DNA from 2 places in the Chromobacterium haemolyticum genome. Region 2 is predicted to be linked to the other one. Evidence: predicted binding sites of a transcription regulator. Region 2 holds the regulator's gene; the other holds the start of a gene.

The links. The regulator FNR, encoded in region 2, switches genes on or off when oxygen is low (the NO sensors DNR and NnrR bind a similar motif). The targets are predictions, from matches to a motif close to TTGATNNNNATCAA.
Positions count from the first base shown of each region.
Region 1: the regulator FNR is predicted to act here: its motif matches at 2,024-2,037, upstream of GYH29_RS14275 (adenosylcobalamin-dependent ribonucleoside-diphosphate reductase).

Region 1 is NZ_AP019312.1:3,123,236-3,127,589, forward strand. It holds gene GYH29_RS14275 (adenosylcobalamin-dependent ribonucleoside-diphosphate reductase) at 1-1,864, opposite strand, end outside; gene GYH29_RS14280 (DUF748 domain-containing protein) at 2,106-4,354, opposite strand, start outside.
Region 2 is NZ_AP019312.1:3,973,110-3,977,463, reverse strand. It holds gene GYH29_RS18220 (alanine/glycine:cation symporter family protein) at 1-968, shown strand, start outside; gene hemN (oxygen-independent coproporphyrinogen III oxidase) at 1,036-2,442, opposite strand; gene fnr (fumarate/nitrate reduction transcriptional regulator Fnr) at 2,552-3,298, shown strand; gene GYH29_RS18205 (DUF1853 family protein) at 3,582-4,354, opposite strand, start outside.

The DNA.
Region 1 (4,354 bases), 850 kb from region 2:
AGGCCGGCGTCGGCGCGGTGTTGAGCACCACGCGGCGGTCCGGATCGCCGTCGCCGCTGCCGGACAAGTCCTGCGGCGTGGCGGCGCTGGGCTTGGCCGGCTCCACCGACAACACCGACCCCAGCACGCTGTTGGGCCGGTAGGTGGTAATCCCTTTCAGTCCAGCGCGCCAGGCTTCCAGATACAGGCTTTCGAAATCGTCGAACGGATAATCGCCCGGCACGTTCACCGTCTTGGAGATGGCGGTGTCGATATAGGGCGCCACCGCCGCCACCATGCGCATATGGTCCAGCGCGCTCATTTCCAGCGCGGAGACGAAGTAGTCCGGCAGGGCGTTGGTGTCCCCGCCCTGCATCCGGTAGACGCGGTAGGCGTGGTCTTCCACCAGATATTCCTGCTGGCTGCCGTCGGCCATGCGCTTCTTGCGGGTGTAGAACCAGGAGAACGGCGGCTCAATGCCGTTGGAGGCGTTGTCTGCGAAGGCCAGCGAAATGGTTCCGGTGGGCGCGATGGACAAGAGGTGCGAGTTGCGAATGCCGTGCTTGCGGATGCGCGCCTTGATCGCCTCCGGCAAACGGCTGGCGCAATGCGGCGCGGCCAGGTAGGCGTCGGCGTCGAACAGCGGGAAACCGCCCTTCTCGATGGCGAGATCCACGGAGGCGTCGTAGGCGGCGTCGCGCATCGCCTCGGAAATGCGGCTGGCGAAGCGGCGGCCCTCCTCGCTGTCATAGCGTATCTTCAGCATGATCAGCGCGTCGCCCAGGCCGGTGAAGCCCAGGCCGACGCGGCGCTTGGCCTGGGCCTCGCGCTGCTGCTCCTCCAGCGGCCACACGGTCAAGTCCAGTACATTGTCCAGCATGCGCACCGACATGCGCACCACTTTCTCGAAGCTCTTGAAATCAAAGCTGGGCTTATCGCCAAACGGCTGGCGCACATGGCGGCACAAATTGATGGAGCCCAGGTCGCAGCAGCCGTAATCCGGCAGCGGCTGCTCGCCGCAGGGGTTGGTGGATTCAATCACCTCGCAATAGGACAGATTGTTGTCCTGGTTGATGCGGGTCATGAACAGCACGCCCGGCTCGGCGTGGTCGTAGGTGGAGGCCATGATCTGCCGCCACAGTTCACGCGCCGGCACGGCGCGGTAGACCCACAGGCCGTCCTCGCGCTGGTAGCTGCCGGGGAAGGCGTCGGACGAGGGCTCCACCGCGTGGGTCAATTCCCAGGCGGCGTCCGCTTCCACGGCGCGCATGAAGTCGTCGGACACGCCCACCGAGATGTTGAAATTGCGCAAATCGCCCTGGTCCTTGGCGTGGATGAATTCCTCCACGTCCGGGTGAGAAATATCCAGCACCCCCATCTGCGCGCCGCGACGCGCGCCGGCGGACTCCACCGTCTCGCAGCTGCGGTCGAACACCCGCATATAGGACACCGGGCCGGACGCGCGGCTGTTGGTGCCCTTGACCCGCGCGCCCTTGGGGCGGATGCGCGAGAAGTTGTAGCCGACGCCGCCGCCGCGGCGCATGGTTTCCGCGGCCTGCAGCAGCGCCTCGTAAATGCCCACCTTGCCGTTTTCGGTTTCGGACACTGAATCGCCCACCGGCTGCACAAAGCAATTGATCAAGGTGGCGCGCAAATCGGTGCCGGCGGCGGAATTGATGCGACCGCCGGGAATAAAGCCGTTTTCCAGCGCTTGATAGAATAGCGGCTCGAAACGCGCCGGGTCGCTTTCCAGCGCCGCCAGCGCCTTGGCCACGCGCAGGCGCACTTCGCTCACGCTCTGTTCGCCGTTCTTGGCGTATTTTTCCAGCAATACCTCGCGGGAGATATCCTGCTCGGTCATGGCGGCGATGTTTTCCTGCTTCATGGTTCCCGGTTCCTCTTGAATTGCGGCCTGCGGCGGCCAGGGCGGCCCCCTTCCAGCATGCAATGGACCGTGTGGGCCGCAAAAGGTTTCGACACGTCCAATACGCAATATCTGGAAAAGAAAAACGGCGTATTACACTATATGTAGTTACGCCGTTCGTTGACACATATCAAGCGCTATTCCACCTCGCCGCCGTTTTTCCCTATTGTCATGGGCAAAAACACGACGCGCGGCCGTCGCCTCACGGCGTCTTCAGTTTCACCTCCAGCGGCACGCCGTCGCGGCCGGCGGAGACCTTGACCGGCTCGCCCAACTGGATACGTTCCTGCAGCGCCGGATCGGTCTTGACCATAGCCGCGCGCGCATTGGCGGCGCGTTGCTTGGCCAATTGCTGCAGGCTGGCATCGGTGATGTTCTGCGCGGCGATCAACTCGTCCCGCAGCAGCTTGCCCAAGGCCGCTCCGGACGGTCCGCCCGGCTTCAGCGTGTGGCCCAGCAGCTTGAAGCGGCCGATCTGCTTGCCGTACACCGATTTCACCGCGGACAGGATTTCGCCGTCCTGCATGTCCGGCTGCGGCAGCGGCTCGCCGGCGCCCAGCTGATGACCGGCGGCGGCGAAGATCGCCAGATCGGTTTGCGCGCGCGCCATCTCCTTGCGGTCCGCGTTGGCATTGTAGCCGCCGCTGATCGACAGCATCAGCTTGGGTCGCTTCACCATCAGCCCGGCCACTTTGACCAGCTTCTCGCGCTCCGGCGGCGTCACATTGGCCTCGCCGGCCACGAAGCGGATATCGTCGAAACCCTCGCCGCCCAGCAAGGCGCCCAGCGCGCGGAACGGCGCGGTCACCACCTTGGTCACCACGTTGACGATGGCTTTCCAGATGATCTTGCCGTAGCTGAACTGCGGATCGTCCAGGCTGCCGGCCACCGGCAAGTCCAGATCGATGCGTTTATCGCTGTCCTCCAAAATAGCCACCGCCAGCCGCAACGGCAGCCGCGGGCCCTTGTACTCGCTGTCCGGCAGCTCGTCGCCCAATTGCAGGGAATCAATCACCACCCGGTTCTCGCCCTTGAGCTGGCGTTGCTCCAGCAGGTAGCGCAGATCCACCGACAAGCGGCCGTCCTTGACCTGCCAGCCGGCGAAGTTCATCGAATACGGGTTCAGCGTGCCCATGGATATATTGCGGAAGGCCAGCGTGATGTCGGTGTTGTCGGTGGGCGCCAGCGGCGACAGCGCGCCGCGCACCTTGACGTCGCCAAACTGGTCCACATCGCCGTCCAGCGTGATGTTGCCGCGCCGATTGGCGCGGGTGGACAGGTTCTGGATGGAGCCTCGCAGATTGTGCATATCGGTGGCGAAGTCCGGTTTCATGCCGTGGTCGGCGAACTGCACCCGGCCGCCCTGCACGTGAATGGACTTGACCTCCACCAACGGCAGCGGCCCCGGCTTAGCCTTGGGCGCGGCCGGCTTGGCGCCCCCTTGGCCGGCAAACAGCCGGGCCACGTTGAGCTCGCGTTTCTCGTCCAGCACTAGTCGCCCCGCCGGCGCTTGCAGCCGCACATCGTTAATCGCCACTTTCAGCGGCATGCCTTGGGCGCTGAGGCCGCGTACTTGCAGGTCGCGCCAGCCCAGCAAGGGCAATTTCTCGCCCGGCTCGTACACCGCCAGCCGCGCCACGCCGGCTGAGCCACCGACACGCCAGCCGCGCACGCCGACATCCAAGTTCAAATCCGCCGACAGCGCGCCGCCGCCAAAACGCAGCGGCGTGCCGCTCAAGGCGTACGGCGCCAGCGGCGCCAGTTGCACCCCGTCGGCGCGCAGCTTGCCCTTGAGCGCGCCGGCGGCGGCGTCGATATCGGCCTTGGCCGCCAACTTGCCGCCATTGAGCTTGCCGGCCAGGTCCACCGCCAGCTTCTGGCCGTCGCCCACCTCCACGGTGCCGCCCAGGCCGGACAAGGCCGCATTCACCGGCTTGGGCAGGCCGCGGTCGGTCCAGCTCAGCAGGCTGTCCCGCAACTCCATTTCCGGGTAGGAGAATTTCCAGGCCGGCGCCGTCTCCCCCTGGGCGCGCGCCGCAGCGGGGGTCGGTTTGGAACGGCCGGCGGACTCGAACAAGCGGGCCAGATTGATCTGGCCGGCGCGGTCGCGCTCCACCTTGGCCTCAAGGCCGCTCAGCGTCAGCTTGCCCGGCTCGATGCGGCGGCCTTGTTGCAACAACTGGCTGGACGCCAGTTCCGCGCTGGCCAGGCTCAAAACCGGTTCCGCGCCTTGCGCGCCCAGCTTAAGCTCGTCCAGCCGCGCCAGCATGCCCGTCAGCGCGAAGCCATGGTCCGGCGACAAGGCGAAGCGGCCAGACAACAGCGGCAGCTTGGCCTCCAGCGCCAGCGGCTGGCGGAAACCCTGATCAGCGTAACTCACGCGCCAGTTGCGCAGCTTGATCGCCTCGATGTTCACCAACCACGGCAGCGGCGCTTCCGCCGGCTGAGGCT
Region 2 (4,354 bases):
TCTTCGCCTTGTGCCTGATTCTGGCTTTCGGCTTGGTGTTCAACGCGGTGCAGGCCAACTCCATCGTGGCGGCCACCGAGGGCGCCTGGGGCTGGAACCGCTATATGGTGGGCATCGCCCTGGTGGTGATGAGCGCGCCCATCATCTTTGGCGGCGTGCGCTCGGTGGCGCGGGTGGCCGAATGGCTGGTGCCGGTGATGGCGGCCGTCTATTTGCTGATGACCTTCTATGTGTTGGCGGTGCATGCCGCCGAGTTGCCCGGTCTGATTGTGTTGATCGTCAAGAGCGCTTTTGGTCTGGAGCAGGCCGCGGGCGGTTTTGCCGGATACGCCGTGAGCCAGGCGATGATGCTGGGTATCAAGCGCGGTCTGTTTTCCAATGAGGCGGGCATGGGTTCCGCTCCCAACGCCGCCGCGACGGCGACCTCGCGCCATCCGGCAAGCCAGGGCGCGATCCAGATGTTCGGCGTCTTCATCGACACCATGGTGATCTGTACCGCCACGGCGGCCATCATTCTGTTGTCCGGCGTGCATGATCAGGGTTTGAGCGGGGTGGCGCTGACGCAGAAGGCCATCGAGGCCCAGTTCGGCCCGATCGGGGCGTCCTTCCTCGCGGTGGCGATGTTCCTGTTCGCCTTTTCCACCATCATCGGCAATTACGCTTACGCCGAGGGCAATGTCGAATTCATTCGCAGCAACAAGTGGATCTTGTTGGTGTTCCGGCTGATCGTGCTGGCGATGGTGATGTTCGGCGCGGTGGCCAGCTTGCCGCTGGTATGGGACATGGCCGACTTCGCCATGGGCTTGATGGCCTTGATTAATCTGGTGGCCATTGTGTTGTTGTCGCGTTACTTCTTCATCGTGTTGAAGGACTATGAGCGTCAGCTGAAGCAAGGCGAGTCCACCCCTGTGTTCAAGGTGGCGGATTACCCGGAACTGGCGGCCAAGGTGGAAAAAGACATCTGGTAAGCTTTTGCCAGGCTCCAACGATAAATAGCCCGCGTTTAGACGCGGGCTGTTTTGTCATGGGACTGGCTTAAATGGTTTTGGAGTAGCGAGCCTGGGTGCGGCGCTCGCGCAGGTGCTTATCGAAGATCATCGCGATATTGCGGATCAGGAGACGGCCCTTGGGTTCCACCATGATGAAGTCGCCGTCGAAGGAAAGCAGCCCCAGTTGCTGATATTCGCGGATCTGCGGCAACTCTTCCGCAAAGTACTCGGCGAAGTTGATGCCGTGAATTTCCTCCAGCGCTTCCACGGACAGCGAGAAACGGCACATCAGACCCTGGATGATGCTGCGACGAAGGATGTCGTCATTGTCCAGCGTCAGCCCGCGCAGCACCGGCAGATGGCCGCTGTCCAGCGCCGCGTAGTAGCTGTCCAGATCTTTGGCGCTCTGACTGTAGCAGGGGCCGACCTTGCCGATGGAGGACACGCCAAGGCCAATCATGTCGCAGTCCGCATGCGTGGAATAACCCTGGAAATTGCGCTGCAGCCGGCCCTGGCGCAAGGCGGAGGCCAGTTCGTCGTCCGGCTTGGCGAAGTGATCCATGCCGATGAACACATAGCCGGCGTCGGCCAGGCGTTGCACCGAGTCCTGCAGGATGTCCAGCTTGGTTTCCGGCGACGGCAGATCGGCCTCGTTGATGCGGCGTTGCGGCATGAACACGGTGGGCAAATGGGCGTAGTTGTACAGCGCCAGCCGGTCCGGTCCTATGGCGATCACTTTGTCCAGCGTGCGACGCACCGATTCACGGGTCTGCAAGGGCAGGCCGTAAATCAGGTCGACGCTGACGGACTTGAAGCCGGCGTCGCGCGTCGCCTGGATCACCTCTAGAGTTTCCGCTTCGGACTGCACGCGGTTCACCGCCTGCTGCACCGCGGGCTCGAAGTCCTGAATGCCGACGCTGATGCGGTTGAAACCTAATTCGGCCAGCTTGAAAATTGTAGCTGCACTGACTTTGCGCGGGTCTATTTCTATGGAATACTCCCCCTCCTTCAAGAACTCGAAATGAGTCTTGAGCAAGGTCATCAATCGTTCCAGTTGCGCGTCGGACAGGAAAGTCGGGGTACCGCCGCCGAAATGCAGCTGTATCACCTGCTCTCGGCGCCCCAGACAGGAGGCGACCATCTGGACTTCCTTTTCCAGGTAGTCCAGATACAAGTCGGCTTTGCCGCTATCCTTGGTGATGATCTTGTTGCAACCGCAGTAGTAGCAGATAGTGTTGCAAAAAGGTATATGAGCGTACAATGATAAAGGTTTCCGGTTGGCGCCGATGCTGCGCTGCCGTAGCCAGTGGATGTAGTCTCTTTCGGCAAAACCCGGCGTAAAGCGATCTGCTGTCGGGTATGACGTATATCTAGGACCTGTCCCGTCGAGGCGTTCAATCAGAGCGCGGTCGAATTCAAAATGGGCAGGAGAAAATGGGTGGGTGGTCTTCATGTCGTATTTGGATGGCAAAACCTCTGGTGGACTGGTAAATTTGCGGAAATCCTGCGAATTTCGCTTTGATAAGGGTCAAGCTTCGTCGCAAGCTTGTACTAAACATGCCATGTCCGATCAGAACCATATCTCTTTGCATAACCTGAAGGTCTCCTGCTCCAACTGCAGCCTGAAGGAACTCTGTCTGCCAGTGGGGCTCAACCGCGAGGAACTGACCCAGCTTGACGCAGTGATCCGTCAAAGCCGCCGTTTGAAGCGCGGCGAGTACCTGTTCCGCAGCGGCGAGGGCTTCCGCTCGCTGTTCGCGGTGCGCACCGGCTTCTTCAAGACCAGCGTGGCCAGTCAGGACGGCCGCGAGCAGGTGACCGGCTTTCACATGTCCGGCGAACTAATGGGCTTGGACGGTATTTCCGCCAATGTTCACGGTTGCGACGCCATCGCGCTGGAGGATAGCGAGGTGTGCGAGTTGCCGTTCAGCCGCATGGAGAGCCTGGGCCGCGAAATTCCCACCTTGCAGCACCACTTCTACCGACTGATGAGCCGCGAGATCGTTCGCGATCAAAATGTAATGTTGCTATTGGGCAACATGAAGGCGGAAGAACGCCTGGCCGCCTTCCTGCTCAATTTGTCCCAGCGTCTGTCCACCCGCGGCTTCGCCGCCAATGATTTCATCCTGCGCATGAGCCGCGAGGAAATCGGCAGCTTCCTGGGGTTGAAACTGGAAACCGTCAGCCGCACGCTGTCCAAGTTCCAGCAGCAAGGCTGGATCACGGTCGATCACAAGCACATCCAGTTGGTGATGGTGGATGAGTTGAAGGCGCTGATTTCCGGCTGTGCTCACGCCAACGGTCATTGATCCCGCCGCTTCTACGGAGCCGCGAAAGACGTAAGAGCGTGTTTATGATCTCGCGAGACAAGAGGAGGTCAGACGAAAACGGCTGAGAAAGCGGATCGTAAACAGGTTCTTAGAGCCAGTTGAAAATCTAGCGAGCAAGAGCGAGACAAGGCGAAAACCGCTGAGAAAGCGGAATGTACATAGTGGTACATGAGCATTTCGAAGCGGTACTCACCGTGGGGCGTATCACGAAGCGCAGCAGATTATGAACAGCCTCTTAGGCAAGCCATGAGGCTTGCCTTTTTCATTGCGGCGGCGCGCAGTCCGCGATTTGCCGCAACAAGCGCGACAACGGCGCTTCTTGAGGCCATCCCGGCGGAACGGCGAAGCCTCGCGCCACTTCATGCCAGTCGCCGTCCGGGCCGGGTTGCAGTTCGGCAAGCAATTGCGGTGCCTCTGCCTGTTCCAGCCGCGCGCGCAGTTCCGCCGCATCGGCGGTGTGTTCCCGCGAGAGGCGCGCAGGCGCCAGCCAACTGAGCCTGGGCAGCCAGGCCCAGCGGGAGTCCGCGTTCAACGCAGGCCAGTCGCCGCGCAGCGGCCAGTATTGCCCGTATAGCGGCAGGGCGCCGGGCGGCGGTTCCGGCGAGGTGTCTTGAGCGTGGAACAGCCAACCGCTGAGCCGGGCGCCGACCGCGCAGCCGGCAAAGCCTTCCGGCAGCGTCGCTTGCGCCGCGGGGTGACGGGATAGACGCAGCTGGGTCTGCAGCTTATGGGCTTTCAGCGCCCAGGCGTCGCGCAGGCTGGGGCCGGTCAGCGTATCGGCGCTGCGGCCCAGCTGCAGGTAGAACTTGCTGGCGGCTTCCAGGTGCAGCGGTTGGCCGTCCAGGCGCAAAAGGAAGTCGAATTCTCCGACGGTGCGGCCGTCTGGACCGCGCACAGGCAGATTGCTGGCGACTAGTTCGATGTGCGGCGCCAAGCGGAACCAGAACGATAGCAAGCGCTCGGCGTAATGACCCAGGCGGCGGGTGGGCTGGCGCGCCAGCCAGTGCCGCAGCTCGGCGGGATGAGCGTCCAGCG